Regions from separate parts of the Paenibacillus sp. P36 genome, predicted to be linked through region 2. Evidence: riboswitches for the same ligand, from Rfam matches in the RefSeq annotation. Region 2 holds a riboswitch; each other region holds the start of a gene.
The links. A riboswitch is a leader RNA that binds a small molecule or an ion and turns the genes downstream of it on or off. The one in region 2 is predicted to bind cyclic di-GMP.
Positions count from the first base shown of each region.

Region 1: linked by a shared signal. The riboswitch ahead of ACKTT9_RS11070 (GGDEF domain-containing protein) and the one ahead of ACKTT9_RS00175 (PilZ domain-containing protein) in region 2 are both predicted to bind cyclic di-GMP.
Region 3: linked by a shared signal. The riboswitch ahead of ACKTT9_RS34000 (methyl-accepting chemotaxis protein) and the one ahead of ACKTT9_RS00175 (PilZ domain-containing protein) in region 2 are both predicted to bind cyclic di-GMP.
Region 4: linked by a shared signal. The riboswitch ahead of ACKTT9_RS37195 (putative bifunctional diguanylate cyclase/phosphodiesterase) and the one ahead of ACKTT9_RS00175 (PilZ domain-containing protein) in region 2 are both predicted to bind cyclic di-GMP.

Region 1 is NZ_AP038372.1:2,417,177-2,421,362, forward strand. It holds gene ACKTT9_RS11050 (LysR family transcriptional regulator) at 1-33, opposite strand, end outside; gene ACKTT9_RS11055 (hypothetical protein) at 187-360, shown strand; gene ACKTT9_RS11060 (methyl-accepting chemotaxis protein) at 412-1,944, shown strand; gene ACKTT9_RS11065 (response regulator transcription factor) at 2,005-2,343, shown strand; cyclic di-GMP riboswitch class I at 2,368-2,458, shown strand; gene ACKTT9_RS11070 (GGDEF domain-containing protein) at 2,553-3,521, shown strand; gene ACKTT9_RS11075 (polysaccharide lyase family 8 super-sandwich domain-containing protein) at 3,774-4,186, shown strand, end outside.
Region 2 is NZ_AP038372.1:38,826-43,011, forward strand. It holds gene ACKTT9_RS00160 (stalk domain-containing protein) at 1-338, shown strand, start outside; tRNA gene ACKTT9_RS00165 (tRNA-Arg) at 390-463, opposite strand; gene tadA (tRNA adenosine(34) deaminase TadA) at 886-1,368, opposite strand; cyclic di-GMP riboswitch class I at 1,623-1,710, shown strand; gene ACKTT9_RS00175 (PilZ domain-containing protein) at 1,805-2,539, shown strand; gene ychF (redox-regulated ATPase YchF) at 2,618-3,718, shown strand; gene prfA (peptide chain release factor 1) at 3,751-4,186, shown strand, end outside.
Region 3 is NZ_AP038372.1:7,736,186-7,740,371, forward strand. It holds gene ACKTT9_RS33995 (EAL domain-containing protein) at 1-404, opposite strand, end outside; gene ACKTT9_RS34000 (methyl-accepting chemotaxis protein) at 438-1,967, opposite strand; cyclic di-GMP riboswitch class I at 2,045-2,136, opposite strand; gene ade (adenine deaminase) at 2,556-4,186, opposite strand, start outside.
Region 4 is NZ_AP038372.1:8,464,076-8,468,261, forward strand. It holds gene ACKTT9_RS37190 (BMP family protein) at 1-350, opposite strand, end outside; gene ACKTT9_RS37195 (putative bifunctional diguanylate cyclase/phosphodiesterase) at 616-2,145, opposite strand; cyclic di-GMP riboswitch class I at 2,232-2,320, opposite strand; gene ilvA (threonine ammonia-lyase IlvA) at 2,391-3,647, opposite strand; gene ACKTT9_RS37205 (hypothetical protein) at 3,819-3,980, shown strand; gene ACKTT9_RS37210 (S-layer homology domain-containing protein) at 4,143-4,186, opposite strand, start outside.

The DNA of each region.
Region 1 (4,186 bases), 2.4 Mb from region 2:
TTGTAGAATATAGCGGATCTGTTCTGAATTCATGGAGGCACCTTATCTCACGTGGTTAAATAAAACTATACACAGTGTTAACAATCTCTAGATTGATCATACTCATTTTAATAATATAATGTTCATAATACTGGAGAAAACGTTAAGGGAACGTTCCCACAAAACTTAGAAGAACAGGAGATAACTATGTCTGATCAAAATGGCTCGACTGAGTCCTTGCTTGACATTATTCTTGAATGTAAACAGCTTATTCAGCAGCTTGAAGAATTATCCATATTATATATGGAAAAGTCGAATGTGTATATGGATGAACCCTATATTCGGGAGCAGCGCCCAACACAAGGAGCAAAACGAGATTGAAAACAACTAAATCAGGTTGGATAATATCGTTAAAATAGGAGGATTTTAGAAATGATAGGACAGAAAAACAGGTTCATGTTACAGATATCTTTGGGCACCATAGCACTCAGCTTTATCATCCATTTATTGTATAGAAAATTTAATTTCATGGAAAACATGGGACACATGATGTTGATGGAGAATATGGCAACCGGTCATGATAGCGGCCAACACTATTCACTTGCGCTGAACATTTTGTTCATTATTCCCGCGGCTTTCTTGGGGGCAGCTTATTTTCTTTATCGAAAGCAAACTGATCAACCCATGATACCAATGCTTAATACATTAGTTCTTACCTTTTCTAGTATCTCTATTATTTCTGGTGGAGGAGGGGGGATAGAGATGCATTTTTCTATATTTATGGTGGTTGCTATAGTAGCTTATTACGAAGATATTAAGCTAATTGCTCTTATGACAGGCATTTTCGCCGTGCAGCATATTTTTGGATTTTTCTTAGTGCCTAAATTGATCTTTGGGAATAGCGAATACTCCTTTTTAATGCTTCTTATTCACGCTATATTTCTGATTTTAACGTCCAGTGCAACAAGTCTCCAGGTTTTATCCAAGAAAAGAATAATGAACGCAATAGAATTGGAAAAAGCAATTAAACAAAAAGAAGCTGAAGCGCTACTCGAAACGGTACAAAAACATTCGCAAGTATTAGAGCAAACGTCTGTGATCATTTCAGAGAAATCTGAAAATAACATTGTTGCAAATAATGATATGCTGGTTACTTTTAAAGAAGTGTCTACAGGTCTTGAAATTCAAAGTGAATCACTGAGCAATATGAAGACTAATCTGCACAGTATTAATCAGATGATTGAGCAGAATTCCCAATCCTTTTCTGACTTGCAGGCAACGGCTGCGACTACAGCCACAACGATGCATAACAATCAAAACAATATTGAACCTTTGTTCGAGCAAGTTAGAATTGTATCCCATGCGATACAACAAACGACGGACACCATGCAAAATTTATACGAGTCTTCTCACCAAGTAGGGGATATTATTACCACGATTCAAGAAATAGCTAGCCGAACGGGCATTTTAGCTTTAAATGCTTCTATAGAAGCGGCACGAGCTGGGGAGCATGGCAGGGGGTTTGCTGTCGTTGCCAGTGAGATCCGGAAATTAGCTGAGCAGAGTAATAGGGCCACATATGAAATAAAGGGAATTCTAACGAATATTCAAGAGGAAAGTGAAGAATCTTTAACCCAGATTGAAGTTGGAAGACAAGCCACAACTTACACGGTTGAACTTGCAGAAGCGTCGATATCCAGTTTGAAGCAAATGAACGAGGCTATTACCGAGATGATTGATATTGTTGAAGCCCTTAATGAATCTGTGAAACATATTGAACTACGGTCACAAGTGATTTCTAATGAAATGACTAACATATCAGCGGTTACCGAAGAAAGCGTGGCTTCCGTACAAGAGCTTTACAGCACTACAGAAACTCAATCGAATGCATCTCACCACATTAATAGAGAGTTACTCCGTTTGAAGGATCTTTCCAAAACGTTACAAGAACAATTTTCTTCTTAAGTTTAAAAAGGATCTACAAGACCAGAAGTCTCTCTTCCAACGCTTACTAGTATAAGGAGAATGAATCTAGCGATGATATTAAACCGATTGATTGTGGAGTCCCCCGTGTTTAATGCGTACTTCAATACGTTTAAGGAGCGTTTTTGTCTCACTCGGAGGGAGAATGAGGTATTACGCCTGCTGACAGTTTGTGGAGGCAACAATAGAGAGCTAAGTGAACAACTCCATATTGCCGAAAAAACTCTGAAAAATCATATTGCTAATATTAAGTTTAAAACCAGAACACATTCCATTCGTGAGCTTCAAGCACTTGTTTATAGAGACTCTTTAGTCCTGCTTCTCGTCAATATTTTTAAAAACGAAGAGAATAAATCTGAGCCATTTTATTTACAACGATGATCTCAGGTTCAACTAACAAGCAATAATGAACAAAGGCAAATCCATCGAAAGGTGGAGACACAAAGCCATGGGTCTAAGCATGAATAAGGAGATGTATATGAGTGCAAATAACGTTTCAACTCTACACAAATACAATTTGTAGTGTCTTGCTAATAGTAATGCTCGTTATGGTTTTAAGACTATATCTACTAAGGAGAAAACAAGTATATTTGATCCTAACATTCGGCCTGATATTATCAATGGGATATGAAGTGCTTAAAATTACCTCGTTAGGATCCAGATCGCTACTGCACATTGCTAGTGCCATCATGTTCATGAATTTAAATATTGGAATATACGCGTCATACTTTAAAAAGATAAAACGAAGCATAATTTACTACCTCGCTGCTGCGATTTTCATCCCACTTTTACTCTTCCTAACAAGTTCTCTTAAAGCTGAGTTATCACTCTCCATAATTGAATTTGCCGCTGTTTGTATCTCCTGGTTACTTATTAGCCCTTATATAGGTGAAACAATTAAACATCGGGTATCATTAATAATCTATTTATGTATTGTTGTGGGAAACGCTGAAACAGACCTATGGCAAACAGAAAAATGGATCCTGATTATATTCGATATTCTACCGGTTATTTACTATTTTATCCTGCTCTTAATATTAATTGAACGTTTCATAACTATGTTTCAGAGTGTTGTGAACTCCTCATTATTAGATGGGCTAACTGGACTGTACAATCGTAAAGCTATCAGCACTAGAATTAAGCAATGTGTAGAAAAAGGGGAATGTGCAATCGTATTCACAGATATTGATAATTTCAAGGAGCTCAATGATACCCTTGGCCATCATGCTGGGGATGCTGCTTTAAAGACCGTCGCTGAAATTTTGCAAGAAGAGACGGATGATATTGGTTTTCCAGGACGCTATGGAGGTGAAGAACTGATTGCTGTTATTGATGATAAAGATACTATCTCGCGTATTGAAGAGTGGGCAGAGAACTTCCGTTCTAGAGTAGAAAGAGAGAGTAATGTCACCTTAAGCATAGGATTCAGCATATATCGATATGGTTTAACCCCAGAGAAGCTGCTCGAGCAAGCTGATCTAAGCATGTACTCTGCTAAACGGACCGGTAAGAACAAAATTGTAGAATATAAAGACGGGCTGGATACGGGGAGTATATAAAATCGAACGTAATCGAAGCCACCGGGAGCTCGAATGTTTAAGCATTGATAAAGTGCGGAGAAGATGATAGGGAAGACTGGCTTTTTCATCAGGCAGTTTTCTATGCGCGGTAAGTATTTGTAAATCCAAATGGACATTTTGTACATGGTAGAAATAATTTGTTAAGCCGGTTGGATGAAATGGAAATATTGCAAGGCGGAACCTCCTCTTATAATGAACGTGTAAGCATCAAATCATGAAGGGGAGATGTCCATGAGTAAAAGGATGCAAGTATGCGTCCTCATCGCTGCGATGGCAGGCAATCTGCTGCTGCCCTACGGCATGGCGGGACCGAGTGCGGCACAGGCTGCAGTGACCACCTATGTGGCGGCGAGTTTTAATAGTTACCCTACAACGCCATCGACGACGGGGCCAGCAGCAGAAGTAGGTGGCAACTGGGGGTTGTATAATGCGAAAGCAGGTACGGACTACACGGTTGGGGAAGCCGTCTACGGCAGAAGTGATCTTAGCTTGAAACTGGTGTCTGGCACTTCGGGCACTCAACTGTACACGGGGAAATTTGGACTTAATATTGCCGGCAAAGTGGTTCTGGAAGCATCGGTTCGAGCTGAGGATACTGCTCATATTCGGTTGCTCGATGTGAAGAGCACCAGTGGCGTGTGGAA
Region 2 (4,186 bases):
GATCAAATGCTGAGGAGTTTAGTAAGAGCAGTAAGGACAACCTAGCAGAATACCATTTTATGAAGACTTGGAACTCTCAGCGTGTAGATAATACAACGGATGTATCTGTTCCGAATAAACCTCAACCAACGCCTACACCGCTGCCCGTGTCAAATTCGCCAATTAGAGGTCCAAGATGTCACGAGATCGCTGCTCTTTACACAGAGCAGATAAACAATGAAGTCAATCAGTACAACGCAAATCTTAGCAATCATTCTGGTGATCTTACTGGATATGTAGATAAATTAAAAGAAAATATGAACAAAGCTTTAAAAGAATTTAACTGTCCTGTGGATTGAAAAAAAACGCCAGCTAACGGCTTATACCGTTAACTGGCGTTATGTTGTATACGCGCCCGAGATGATTCGAACATCCGGCCTACAGTTTAGGAAACTGTTGCTCTATCCTGCTGAGCTACGGGCGCATGGCAAAGATTATGATAGCACGAAGCCTTATATGGCGCAACCTTTGAGTGGCAAGATTTAACTTGTAGTTGAAATTCGTTAACTGCATCGTGCGATGGGGAACTACCGGGCGCTTTTTAAGCCAAAACGTACACTTCCAGGGTTCAGACGGAACTACCGGGCTCTATTTCGCCTAGTTAGCCAAGATTTCGGCTAGAAATGCTAAAATAGCGGATCACAGTTCCCACTTCCTCGCTGAAGTACTTAAGATCCGGCGAATAGGGGATCAGTTCCCTTTCGCGTATCAATGCGAGGCGACCGCTTGCGAAGCTAGCTCGCACTCAGCTTAGCGCCCAGCCCCAACGGCAAAGTCCAAAGCCAAAAGCCAAAGCCAAAGCCAAAGCCAAAGCCAAAGCCAAAGCCAAAAGCCAACGCCAACGCGCTATTCCTTCCCGCGCAGCTTGCGGAAAAACTGCGTCAGCATCGTCGCGCACTCCTCTTGCAGCACGCCGCTGACCACATCGACCCGGTGATTGAACCGGTCCTCCTGCAGCAAGTTCATCAACGTTCCCGCGCAGCCAGCCTTGGGATCGGTTGTGCCGTAGATCACCTGCGGAACGCGCGCTTGAACAATCGCACCGGCACACATCGGGCAAGGCTCCAGCGTGACGTAGAGCTTGCAGTCAAGCAAGCGCCACGCTTGCAAATGCTCGCTGGCTTGCTTAATAGCAATCATTTCAGCGTGAGCAAGCGGATCCAGCGTCGTTTCACGAAGATTGTAGCCGCGGCCGATAATTTCCCCTTGATAGACAACGACGGCACCAATCGGGACCTCTCGAATGGCTTCGGCTTTACGGGCTTCCTCTATGGCCGCTTTCATCCACGGGATATGTTCATTATATTCATCCACAGGGGGACACCTCACTAAAAATAATCTTATCCACATGTGAACAAAGGATCGAACAAATATTCGTTGTTAACAACCTGTGGATAACAATGTGTATAACTCGAAAAGTTGTGGATATTTAATTCTTCTAACATTCATACAACAAATACCAGATGTATGCAAGAGAATTAGTTGATAATAGGGAAATCCAACCGTATAATGAGAGATAACGTAGGTCTTTTAGACCATATAGCACGATATTGTACGACAAAGCATGACAATTCATTTGTAAGGTTCGATAATGGCAAACTTACCGAAAGGTAAGGACGCAAAGCCGAGGGTCTACGGTTCCTATGGAACTACGACAGCCTGGTTACCGAAAATCGATGCTTTTTCAGGTTGAGGTAATAGGCTGTCCCCAAAGCAGGGGCAGTCTATTTTTTTATATGGAACGCGGGGAGGGTTGATCAACAAAGTGGTTAGCAAACAAAAATCTGCTAAGTTCTACGGCAGCAAAGAAGGGTACGACGCTGATGTAATGATTGACAGCAAAGCGATGCTGAGCAAGGAAGATTTCGTAGCCACTGGCGTGCTGACCTATGCACTAGGTGACATTATTGAAGTTGAGCTGCCGGAGTATCATGTATTTGCGCTGGGAGATAAGTGTAAAATGACGGTATATACGAAATCCGGGCTGTTTGTTATGGATACGGTGGTTGTGGCCAAGGAGCAGGGTTCGTTGATTGTTCTGAATCCTCCTGAAAACCGCAGGAAGTTCACGGAAAAGCGGGAATTCCCTCGCGTAGATGTGAAGAATGAAGGGCTTCTTTTCGCGCTCCAAGATAGAAACAAGAAGCTCAAACATCATTTTGATACACCGATTCGATTCTCTATCAAAAATCTATCTATTAATGGTTTAGGATTTACGATCAGTGAAAATGCTATGCTTGAAAAAGTCATTCAAAAGAACTCTCAACTGGAAGTGGAGTTAATTTTGGGCTTTTTGGTGCCATGTACAATGGAAATTGTTCGGCAAGAAAAAACGAATGACGGCTACTATTACGGTGCTAGTTTTGTCAGCATCCCGGATGAGAAAACGAACGCGCTGCGCGGATTTATTTTAAAAAATCAGATTGAAACGTACTTCGTCCAGAAGCAGGAAAATGAAACAAAAAAAGCACTGGAAAAAAAGTCTGCAGCTAATCAGTAGCCTACAGGCTTTTTTTTGCGTTCCAAGTACTATATAATAAGAAGGATGATTTTCGAAAATTAAGGAGTTGTAACTACGATGGCTTTGAAAGCAGGTATCGTCGGTCTACCGAACGTAGGAAAATCGACATTGTTTAATGCAATTACACAGGCGGGGGCAGAATCTGCAAACTATCCGTTCTGTACGATAGATCCGAATGTTGGGGTAGTTGAAGTACCGGACGAGAGATTGCACAAGCTGGTAGAGATGATTGTCCCTAAGAGCATTGTTCCGACAGCCTTCGAATTCGTTGATATTGCGGGTTTGGTGAAGGGCGCGAGCAAAGGCGAAGGGCTTGGAAATAAATTTTTGGCGCACATTCGTGAAGTGGATGCCATTGTGCATGTTGTCCGTTGTTTTGAGGATGATAATATTACGCACGTCTCCGGTAAAGTAGATCCGATTGGCGATATCGAGACGATTAATCTTGAATTGATTTTGGCTGACATTGAGTCCGTTGAGAAAAAGATCGAGCGCTCCCGCAAAAACCTGAAAGGCGGCGACAAAAAAGTTGTTGCTGAGGTTGAGTGTTTGGAACGCATCAAGGAAGCTCTTTATAACGATCTGCCAGCGCGCAGCATCGACTTGAGCGACGATGAGAAGCTGCTTGTTCGCGACCTTCACTTGTTGACCATGAAGCCGGTTCTTTATGCGGCCAATGTGAGCGAAGACGAAGTATCAACAGCGGATGAGAATCCATTTGTTAAAATCGTTCAGGAATACGCGGCGAAAGAAAACAACGAAGTTGTTTCGATCAGCGCGAAGGTGGAATCCGAGATTGCTGAGCTCGAAGAAGAAGAAAAAGCAATGTTTCTCGAAGAGTTGGGACTTCAAGAGTCCGGCTTGAATAGATTGATTAAAGCAGCTTATCGCAAACTTGGCTTGTATACGTATTTTACAGCTGGGGTGCAGGAAGTAAGAGCTTGGACGATCCGCAAAGGAACGAAAGCTCCTCAAGCGGCTGGCGTAATTCATACCGATTTCGAGCGTGGATTTATTCGTGCCGAGGTTGTGTCTTATACGGATTTGGTAACGGCGGGTTCCATGAACGGCGCGAAGGAAAAAGGGCAAGTGCGTCTGGAAGGTAAAGAGTACGTAGTGAATGACGGGGACGTTATGCATTTCCGATTTAATGTTTAATGAATAAAAAATAAAGAAAGGAGTGATCCGTTATGTTGGATCGACTTCAGTCCATTGTGGACCGCTATGATAAATTAAGTGAGCTGCTATGTGACCCGGATGTGACGAGTGACACGAAGAAGCTTAGAGAGTATTCGAAGGAACAATCCGATCTTCAGGAAGCCTACGATGCTTATAATGAATATAAGAGCGTGAGCGAGCAGCTGGCAGACGCGAAAGCGATGCAGAACGAGAAGCTGGATGATGAAATGCGTGAAATGGTGAAAATGGAGATCGAAGAGCTTAGCGAGCAATCGGCTAATCTGGAAGAACAACTCAGAATCCTCATGATGCCAAAAGACCCGAATGACGACAAGAACGTCATCGTTGAAATTCGTGGAGCAGCAGGCGGCGATGAAGCAGCGCTGTTCGCGGGCGATCTTTACCGTATGTATACCCGCTACGCGGACGCGCAAGGATGGAGAACGG
Region 3 (4,186 bases), 1.0 Mb from region 2:
ATATGCTGCAGGGCAGACATCCCGATATAATGCATGCCGCTAATGGCAAATCCCATCGTCGTTCCGCCAATGATGAGCTTCGTCTTAGTGAAGTTCTTCTGGAACGCGACAAAAAGCCCGACGAGCGCGCCACTGACCGCTACGATAATGGAAATGCTGACGATGGAGAGGTCATAAGTCACTCCTGCCGGCAATACACAAGCCAGCATGGCGATAAAATGCATGGACCAGATGCCTACCCCCATGACAATGGCACTGCAAATCATCCAGCTTTTCTGATACCACCCCTCCGAGGACGATACTTTACGCGCCAAATTAAGGGCTGTAAAAGAGGCAAGCAAGGCGATGGTGAATGACAAGAGAACTAGGACGAAATTATAACTTTCTGTTATCGGGTGATGCATATGTGATCCTCATTTCTTCATTACTGTTGGAAGTTACTGGAGAGAAAAGGTAAGCTTAGTCTTCCTCATGATGTCATTGAGTGTATGGCTATGTTCTTCCAGTTTGTCGGCTAAATCTGACGCTTTATTAATCAGTAAGTCCTGTTGATCCGTTCGTTTGCTGACTGATTTCACATTGTCGGTTAGTTGGCTGGATAATAATGAAATTTCCTCCATAGTAGCACTGAATTGCTGTGTACTTGCCGACATCTGTTGCGATGTACCGCTGATCGTGCGCATTTGCGTAGCTACAGAATGGATGGATCCCAGGATGCGTCCAAAAGCTTGTCCCGCAGAAACAACGGCCTCATTTCCTTGAGCAAAGGTACCAATGACTTGATCCATCGCATGCATGGAGGATTGATTGTTCATTTGTATATCTTCAATCAGCTCTGCAATTTGTTTAGCGGACTCGCTCGTTTGCTCGGCTAATTTGCGGACTTCTGTTGACACAACCGTAAACCCTTTCCCATGCTCACCTGCACGCGCTGCTTCGATAGCAGCATTAAGAGCTAGCAAATTCGTACGTGAAGCAACATCGGTTATCAAATTGACGATTTGATTAATCTCTTGCGATCGTTCTCCAAGTAATTTCACTTTCTCGGCGGTTGTATGAATGGCGTGATTCATGGATTGCATCTGCTGAACAGCCAGCTGAATGGATTGATTTCCCTTTTCAGCTTCATGGGCCGCTTGACTGGATAGCTCTGACGCACTGGCGGAATTCTCAGCAATATGGCAAATATCCGTGAGCATTTCGCCTATTGCCTTCCGGCTAACTTCTACGCTGTTTTCTTGATCGTTGGCAGCCTGCTCCACCTGATGCATCGTTTGAACAACTTCCATCGTCAAGCGATTGAGTTCATTGGACTGAGCGCTCAGACCGCTGGAGTTCAGTTGTACCTCTTGAGAAGTATGGGCGAGACTCTCAATAATTGACCTTACGGTTTGCTGCAGCTTTTGATTTTGTTCCTTCTCGAAGCGCTGCGTTGCATGCCGGTTGGAGATGATTTGATACAGCACTGCGCCGATGAACAGGATGACGAAAATCAAATGTATCGCCACCATTGTAAACGCATACACTTCGGAACCGTAGACCAGTTCAGGAAAAAAGAAGAACCCGAGCAGATGCTGGGCGGCAAAAAGAACCGTACTGCTGAGCAGCAAGGTAATATTGTTATAGTACATCAAGATAGCTAACACCATGAAGATGGAAAAATGATACTCCACCATGCCATTGCCCCCGGCAATAATCGACATCGAGCACAACGTTAACGACAACATATGAACAAACGGGATCCAAGGATGTTCAGCTTGGAGGCGGGACAGCACGGCTCCGATGATAACAAGCCCAATCGGTGTCCAGAAAAACATTTGATTTAAAAAACCGTGTGAGAACGCTGAATGCATGACTACGTGTTCCATGAGCGAGTGATGAGCAATGTGGTTTAGTGCATGGACCAACAAACTTAGGACGAGTGTCCCGATGACAATTAGTTGCATAACACGGTTTTTCTCTTTCAAGCAAATTGCCTCCTTGGATGATGTTTTGACGAACAAAAAAGACCACCCCGAATAAAGGATGATCTTGATCCTTCCTACCCGGTAACCTGTCAACCATATCATACAAAAATGTATGTGTTAGGCCATGGCTTTGCGTCTCATTGTTTCCAATGATTTGCCTTTATCAATTAGTCAGTCATTCGTACATGCTGTTTGTCTTAAATCTGATACTTATTATAGAGCGATAAATTTTAATATGTACATAGCAATAAATGTTGTATCGTGTCGAAACAGATTAAAATATGATAAGGTTTATAAAATGTCAACAGACCGAAAGATGTACTTTTGACAAAACTTCATACTTATCGACAGGAAAATTCGTTAGAGGAACTCGAGGCCACTATTGCAAGGAAAACGACCTGATTCCCCTCCGAGCGGAACTACAGGGTCTTATTCTGCCATCATAGCAGGTTTTCCGGGGTGAAATCGGTAAAATAGCGGACCGTAGTTCCCCCTGCAAGTGGGAATCGCCCCTTTTCTGGGGAATAGCGGCCTGTAGTTCCCTCCCCCAAATAAGAAAAGGCACCCTAAGGGGTACCTTTCAATAACCTAAACCAGTTCCACGTCAATGAGCTTAAACTGAGTTACGTCGACTATTCCACGGTTTGAAATCCGAATTTCAGGGATAACCGGCAGAGCTATCAATGAAAAAGTCATAAACGGTGCGTTTAACGGACAGCCAATTTGTTTCCATGCTCCTTCAAGCTGGGCAACTTCGTCAACGACTTCAAGCAGAGATTTATCGGACATAAGGCCTGCTATCGTTAACGGCACTTGAGCCAGCACGCGGCCGTTCTCTACGACGATGGTGCCGCCTCCCAATTTCACAAGCTCATTTGCAGCGAGAGCCATATCCTGCTCATCAATGCCCATAACAATCAAATTATGGCTGTCATGCGCCACAGTAGACGCTACAGCGCCGGATTTCAATTGAAATCCGCTCGTGAAACCAAGCGAAATTTCGCCTGTGCCGCGGTGCCGCTCAATACAAGCCAGACGGACAACGTCCTGCTGGATATCCGGTTGAATAATGCCATCCTCGACGCTTAACGTGGCTGTCATTTTCGCTGTTCTTGCACTATTTTCAATCACCTGAATGACATTGACGCTTGTTCGCTCATCGTTACCGCGGCTAGCAAGCTGAAAGTCCTGCGCCGTCAGCTCCCGCTTCACATTCATGGAGCTGCGAATATGCGACGGATACACATACGTAGGGAAATCTGCAACAATTTGGCCCTGGTCAAAGATAATGTTCCCGTCCGTCATGACAGTGACAGGCTCAACCTTTTGCAAATCATCGAGCAATAAAATGTCTGCGCATTTTCCTGGCGTAATGCTGCCTAGATCCTTCTCCAGGTTAAAATAGCGCGCCACATTAATGGTCACCATTTGAATCGCGGTAACAGGATCGACGCCCTCTTCAATCGCACGGCGCACCACATGGTTGAGATGTCCTTTTTCCACTAGCGTTTGCGGACTGACGTCATCCGTGACGAGGGAAATGTTAGAGGTGTTCACTTTATCTTCGGTAACCACCTTGATGACCTCTTTGACATCATGCCAAGCGGAGCCTTCGCGAATCATCAAATGCATGCCCATGCGGACTTTGTGCAGCCCTTGCTCGCGTGTTACGGTTTCGTGATCGGAGGTCACGCCGGACGCGATATAAGCTTGCAGCATACGGTCATCTTCGCTTGGAAAATGCCCTGTGACGGCTTTGCCGCTGTTAATCGTCGCTTCAATTTCTCCGCACATTTTCGGATCCCCGTAGACGACACCAGGGAAGTTCATCACTTCACCAAGTCCGACTACATTTTCCCACTGCAATCCTTCTTCAATATCCTTCACTTCCAAGCTGGCACCCGCATCTTCCAAGTCTGTTGTCGCAGGCACGCAAGATGGAAACGTCGTGAACACTTTGAGCGGCAGCTGCTGCCCCTCTTCATGCATCAGCTTTACTCCTTCGGAACCGAACACATTGGCAATCTCATGAGGGTCCATGAAGATTACCGTTGTTCCTTTGGGTAGAGCCGCTTTGGCAAACTCCGTAACAGAAAGCATCGTGCTTTCAACATGCATATGACCGTCTAGGAATCCTGGAGCTATGTATTTCCCGGCAGCGTCAATAACAACTGTTTGCTCGCCAATCGTGTGGTCGGCGTTCCCGACAAATGCCACTC
Region 4 (4,186 bases), 310 kb from region 2:
CAAGTCAGGTTATAGCCGTCTTTTACGAATTGGTTCAAGTTCGGCGTGTAGTCCGCATCGCTTTTACTCTCTAGGTTCTTAACGTTTGCGCCAGTTGATTTCTTCAATTGTTGCAAACCTTCCCATGCGCTTTGGTTAAAAGATTTATCATTTACGCCACCAATGTCTGTGACCATGCCGATTTTGAAATCTTTACCGCTGTTGTTGCTTGGTGCTGCGGATGCTGCGCTACTTGCTGCTGGTGAAGCGGAAGCGGCCGGTTTGGTTTCTTCTTTTTTGGCACCGCAACCTGTCAAAGCAACTGCGGACACAGTGACAGCCATTAGCGCTGTTGTGAATACTTTTTTCATCATCTTTACCCCCAAAAATAAATTTAAAATTGTACCTTAAATCCCACATTCTAGGTTGACCAGAATCAGTTAAAATATGTATGTCTGATCATAGACCGAGTGTATCACTTCGGTACTTCAGTGAAAAGCAATCCTACGGCAAATGATCATAATTCGTGATGTTAACCAAGTTGACATGGTCTTTTTGTGTAGCCCCACAATATAGGTTTTAAGCCCCAATTATTTATTATACTACCGCCGGTCAATAAAATCTAGATGACCAATTTTAATTTTTTTTGGTCATCAATGTGAGGAATTGTCCCGAGGATAGCGGACTGCTGAACAGTTTTCCTTGCACCTCCGTACATTGCAGAAATTTCAAGTATTCGAATTGCTCTTCCGTTTCGACACCTTTCGCAATTAACTTCAATCCTAATCGGTGGGCCATCCGAACGATAGCAGCTGCAAGCAGTTGATTCTCGTCATCATCGACTAGGTCTCTGATCAGCGTGCTGTCCAGCTTCACACTATCCAGCGGCATACCCTCCAGCCCGCTTCGTGTAAAAAGCCCCGTACACAAGTCATCCATGGCAATGCGTACGCCTAGCCTTTTCAGCATCGTCAGCTTCTTGCTAGCTTCCTGCACGTTGGAAGACGTGATGCTTTCCGTAAGGTCCAGCTCGACCAACCTGGGATCGATACCTGTTTCTTGCAGTACATCAGCTATATGTGCAATAAAATGATCATCTTTGAACTGCGAAGATTTAATGGTGAACGTCATTCTGAGCGGTTCTTGCCCAGCGTTCTGCCAGTCCCTCATCTGCCGGCATGCAGCCTGAAACGCCCACTTGCCAATAGGGACCATGAATCCCAGTTCATCGGCTGCCTTCCGCCAATCCATGAGCTTGCTCAGCTGCTTGGACCCCTTCTCCCAGTGGAGGCTGACCTCCGTACCGATGAGCTTACGGCCTGCGATTTCATATTGCGGCTGATACCGTAATTCGAACTGTTCCTGCTCCAGAGCCAAGCGCAGCTCATTCTCCATGTGAGCTTTACTCTTCACCATCGTATCAATATCTGAGGCATAAAATTGGAAGCGGTTATTCTCATGGTTTTTGGCCTCGTACATCGCTTCATCCGCACGCTGAAGAAGCTGTTCGGGCTTAGTCCCATCGAGCGGATATAACGCAATCCCCATACTAGCGGTTATCGTAACGGTTTTTCCATCCAGGATAAAAGGTTCATCCAGCACATTTTGAATGCGTATAGCCACTGCTCTGACGTCTTCCGGCTTGGTAAAAGATTCAAGCAAAATAATAAACTCGTCGCCGCCCTGCCGATACACCGTATCAGAACCACGCAGACAACCTAACAATCTCTCCGCAGCCAAACGAATGAGCTGATCGCCAGAGGCATGGCCGTAAGAATCATTAATCTCTTTGAATCTGTCCATGTCGAGAAATACAACTGCCGCAAGCTGGTCATAACGCTGAGCATGAAGAAGCACACGCTTTAAGCGATCCTCGAACAGCCGTCGATTTGGCAAGCCCGTTAATGTATCATGGTAGGCCAAGTAAGCCAGCTGCTTACTCTTTTCCTCCTGTTCGATGCTGTTAAGCCGCAAGTAACGGATGCGAATGGCAAAAAAGAAGCAAATGAGTGCTTGAATGAGGACGAACAAGATCATCTTCGGGGTAAATGTAAAAGAAGCAGCAGCAAGTAGATTAGCCGTCAGCAGAAAGAAACCAAGGATGCCCACATAGCGCAGCTCCTGATCTTTCATCTGTTGAATCCACTTTATAAAAAGGCTTCTCATTCGTGGGGAACCTCCATTCCGGTCATCAAAAAAGGCTATTCCATTTGGAATAGCCGTAGGCGTACCTGTATCGGTAAACTGCTCCTCTCGGCAGCCCAGCCGTCATCGTTGCGGCGGCAACCTAAGACCCGGAGCTTTGCGTCCTTACCTTTCGGCAAGTTTGCCTTTTACAATATTCAGGTAAACAAAGAAAAAGCAGGACTATTTAACTATATCATAATTTTTTCTACTCTGCCTATTTTTAGTTAAATTAGCAAATTGAAAAGTTTAGGATCTTTATTGATCTCGATGTAATCATAGTCCTTGCGGGACAAACGCTCAATAAGGCCCTCATAATCATCTTTATTTTTCAACTCGATGCCGACTAGTGCTGGAGCATCATCCCGATTATTCTTTTTCGTATACTCAAATCGGGTAATATCGTCGGTCGGCCCCAAAACTTCCTCCAGGAATTCACGCAAAGCGCCTGCACGCTGAGGAAAATTAAGAATGAAATAGTGTTTCAAGCCCTCGTACACTAGCGATCTTTCTTTGATTTGCTGCATCCGGTCTATGTCATTATTACCACCGCTGATGATGCAAACTACGTTTTTGCCGCGAATTTGATCTCGGTAAGCATCAAGCGCCGCAACAGGCAGAGCCCCTGCAGGCTCGATCACGATGGCGTTGTTGTTGTAAAGCTCCAGGATCGTCGTGCATTCCTTGCCTGAAGGAATAACAACGATATCGTCCAGCTTTTCTTTGCAAATATCAAAGGTAAGCTCGCCTACCTGCTTCACAGCTGCACCGTCTACAAATTTCTCAATCGTAGACAAGGTTACGACTTTGCCTTGCTTGAGCGACTCCTGCATACTTGCAGCGCCCTCTGGCTCAACGCCAATAATCTTGGTACGCGGAGAAACGCTGTCCACATAAGTCGCCACACCGGCTACAAGACCGCCGCCGCCGATAGTTGCAAAGATAAAGTCCGGCGTATCGGACATCTGATTCATGATTTCCAGACCGACAGTCCCTTGTCCCGCGATCGTACGAATATCATCGAAGGGGTGAATAAACACCTTGTTCTCTTTGGCGCAGTAGGCCTTGGCGTGATTGGAGGAATCATCGAAAGAATCCCCTGTCAGAATGACTTCTACAAAAGAGCCGCCAAATAATTTCACCTGCGAAATTTTTTGCCTAGGCGTCGTCGTTGGCATGAAGATTTTCCCTTCAATCCCTAACTGCTTACAGGAGTAAGCAACGCCTTGCGCGTGATTGCCGGCGCTTGCGCACACGACTCCCGCTTCGCGTTCTTCCGGCGTCAAGCTTTGGATCACATTGTACGCTCCGCGAATTTTAAAAGAACGAACGACCTGCATATCTTCACGTTTCAAATAAACGTTACATTCATACAAGTTAGAGAGCAGCTCATTGCGTTGCAGAGGCGATGGTTCGATCACCTTGCTGAGCACATGATTGGCCCTAATAATTTCTTCCAAACCTACTTTTCCGGAAACAACCATTTTCTCTTACTTCCTTTCTCTCCAATATGCGTAATAAATTTTAAAGATTATTGTAGCATACTGAGGAGCGCCTGTAAGAAAATATTATTGGAACATTTTATGAATGCTAATGTTTCACTCCAAAATATGGCGGGTATTAACTAGCAAGATACTTATAAGGGAGTGATTGCTATGTCGACACAGCCACGTAATATTGACATTGAAGAACGCCATGTGGAGAAAAAATCGGATTCCAGCTTAGTAGCCTCCACCTTCATCAAGTATGCTGCTTACATTATTATCATCTTCGGAGTTCTATATTTCTTAGTTCATTATGTATTTCCAATGTTTTAGAACATGAATAAGCGCGTGAAGAAAGGGCTATCTTGCGGGTCTATGACCTGTAAGATAGCCTTTTTTCAGTGTACACGTTAATGGCCACGCGAATCTCGCATCATTGGGGAACTGAGGTGACACGAGATTCATATGCCTTTCATCCGTCTTCTTGCCCGCTTCCTAGTAGTAATAACGTGGCTGGTCCTGCAGTTCCGCCCGTTTCT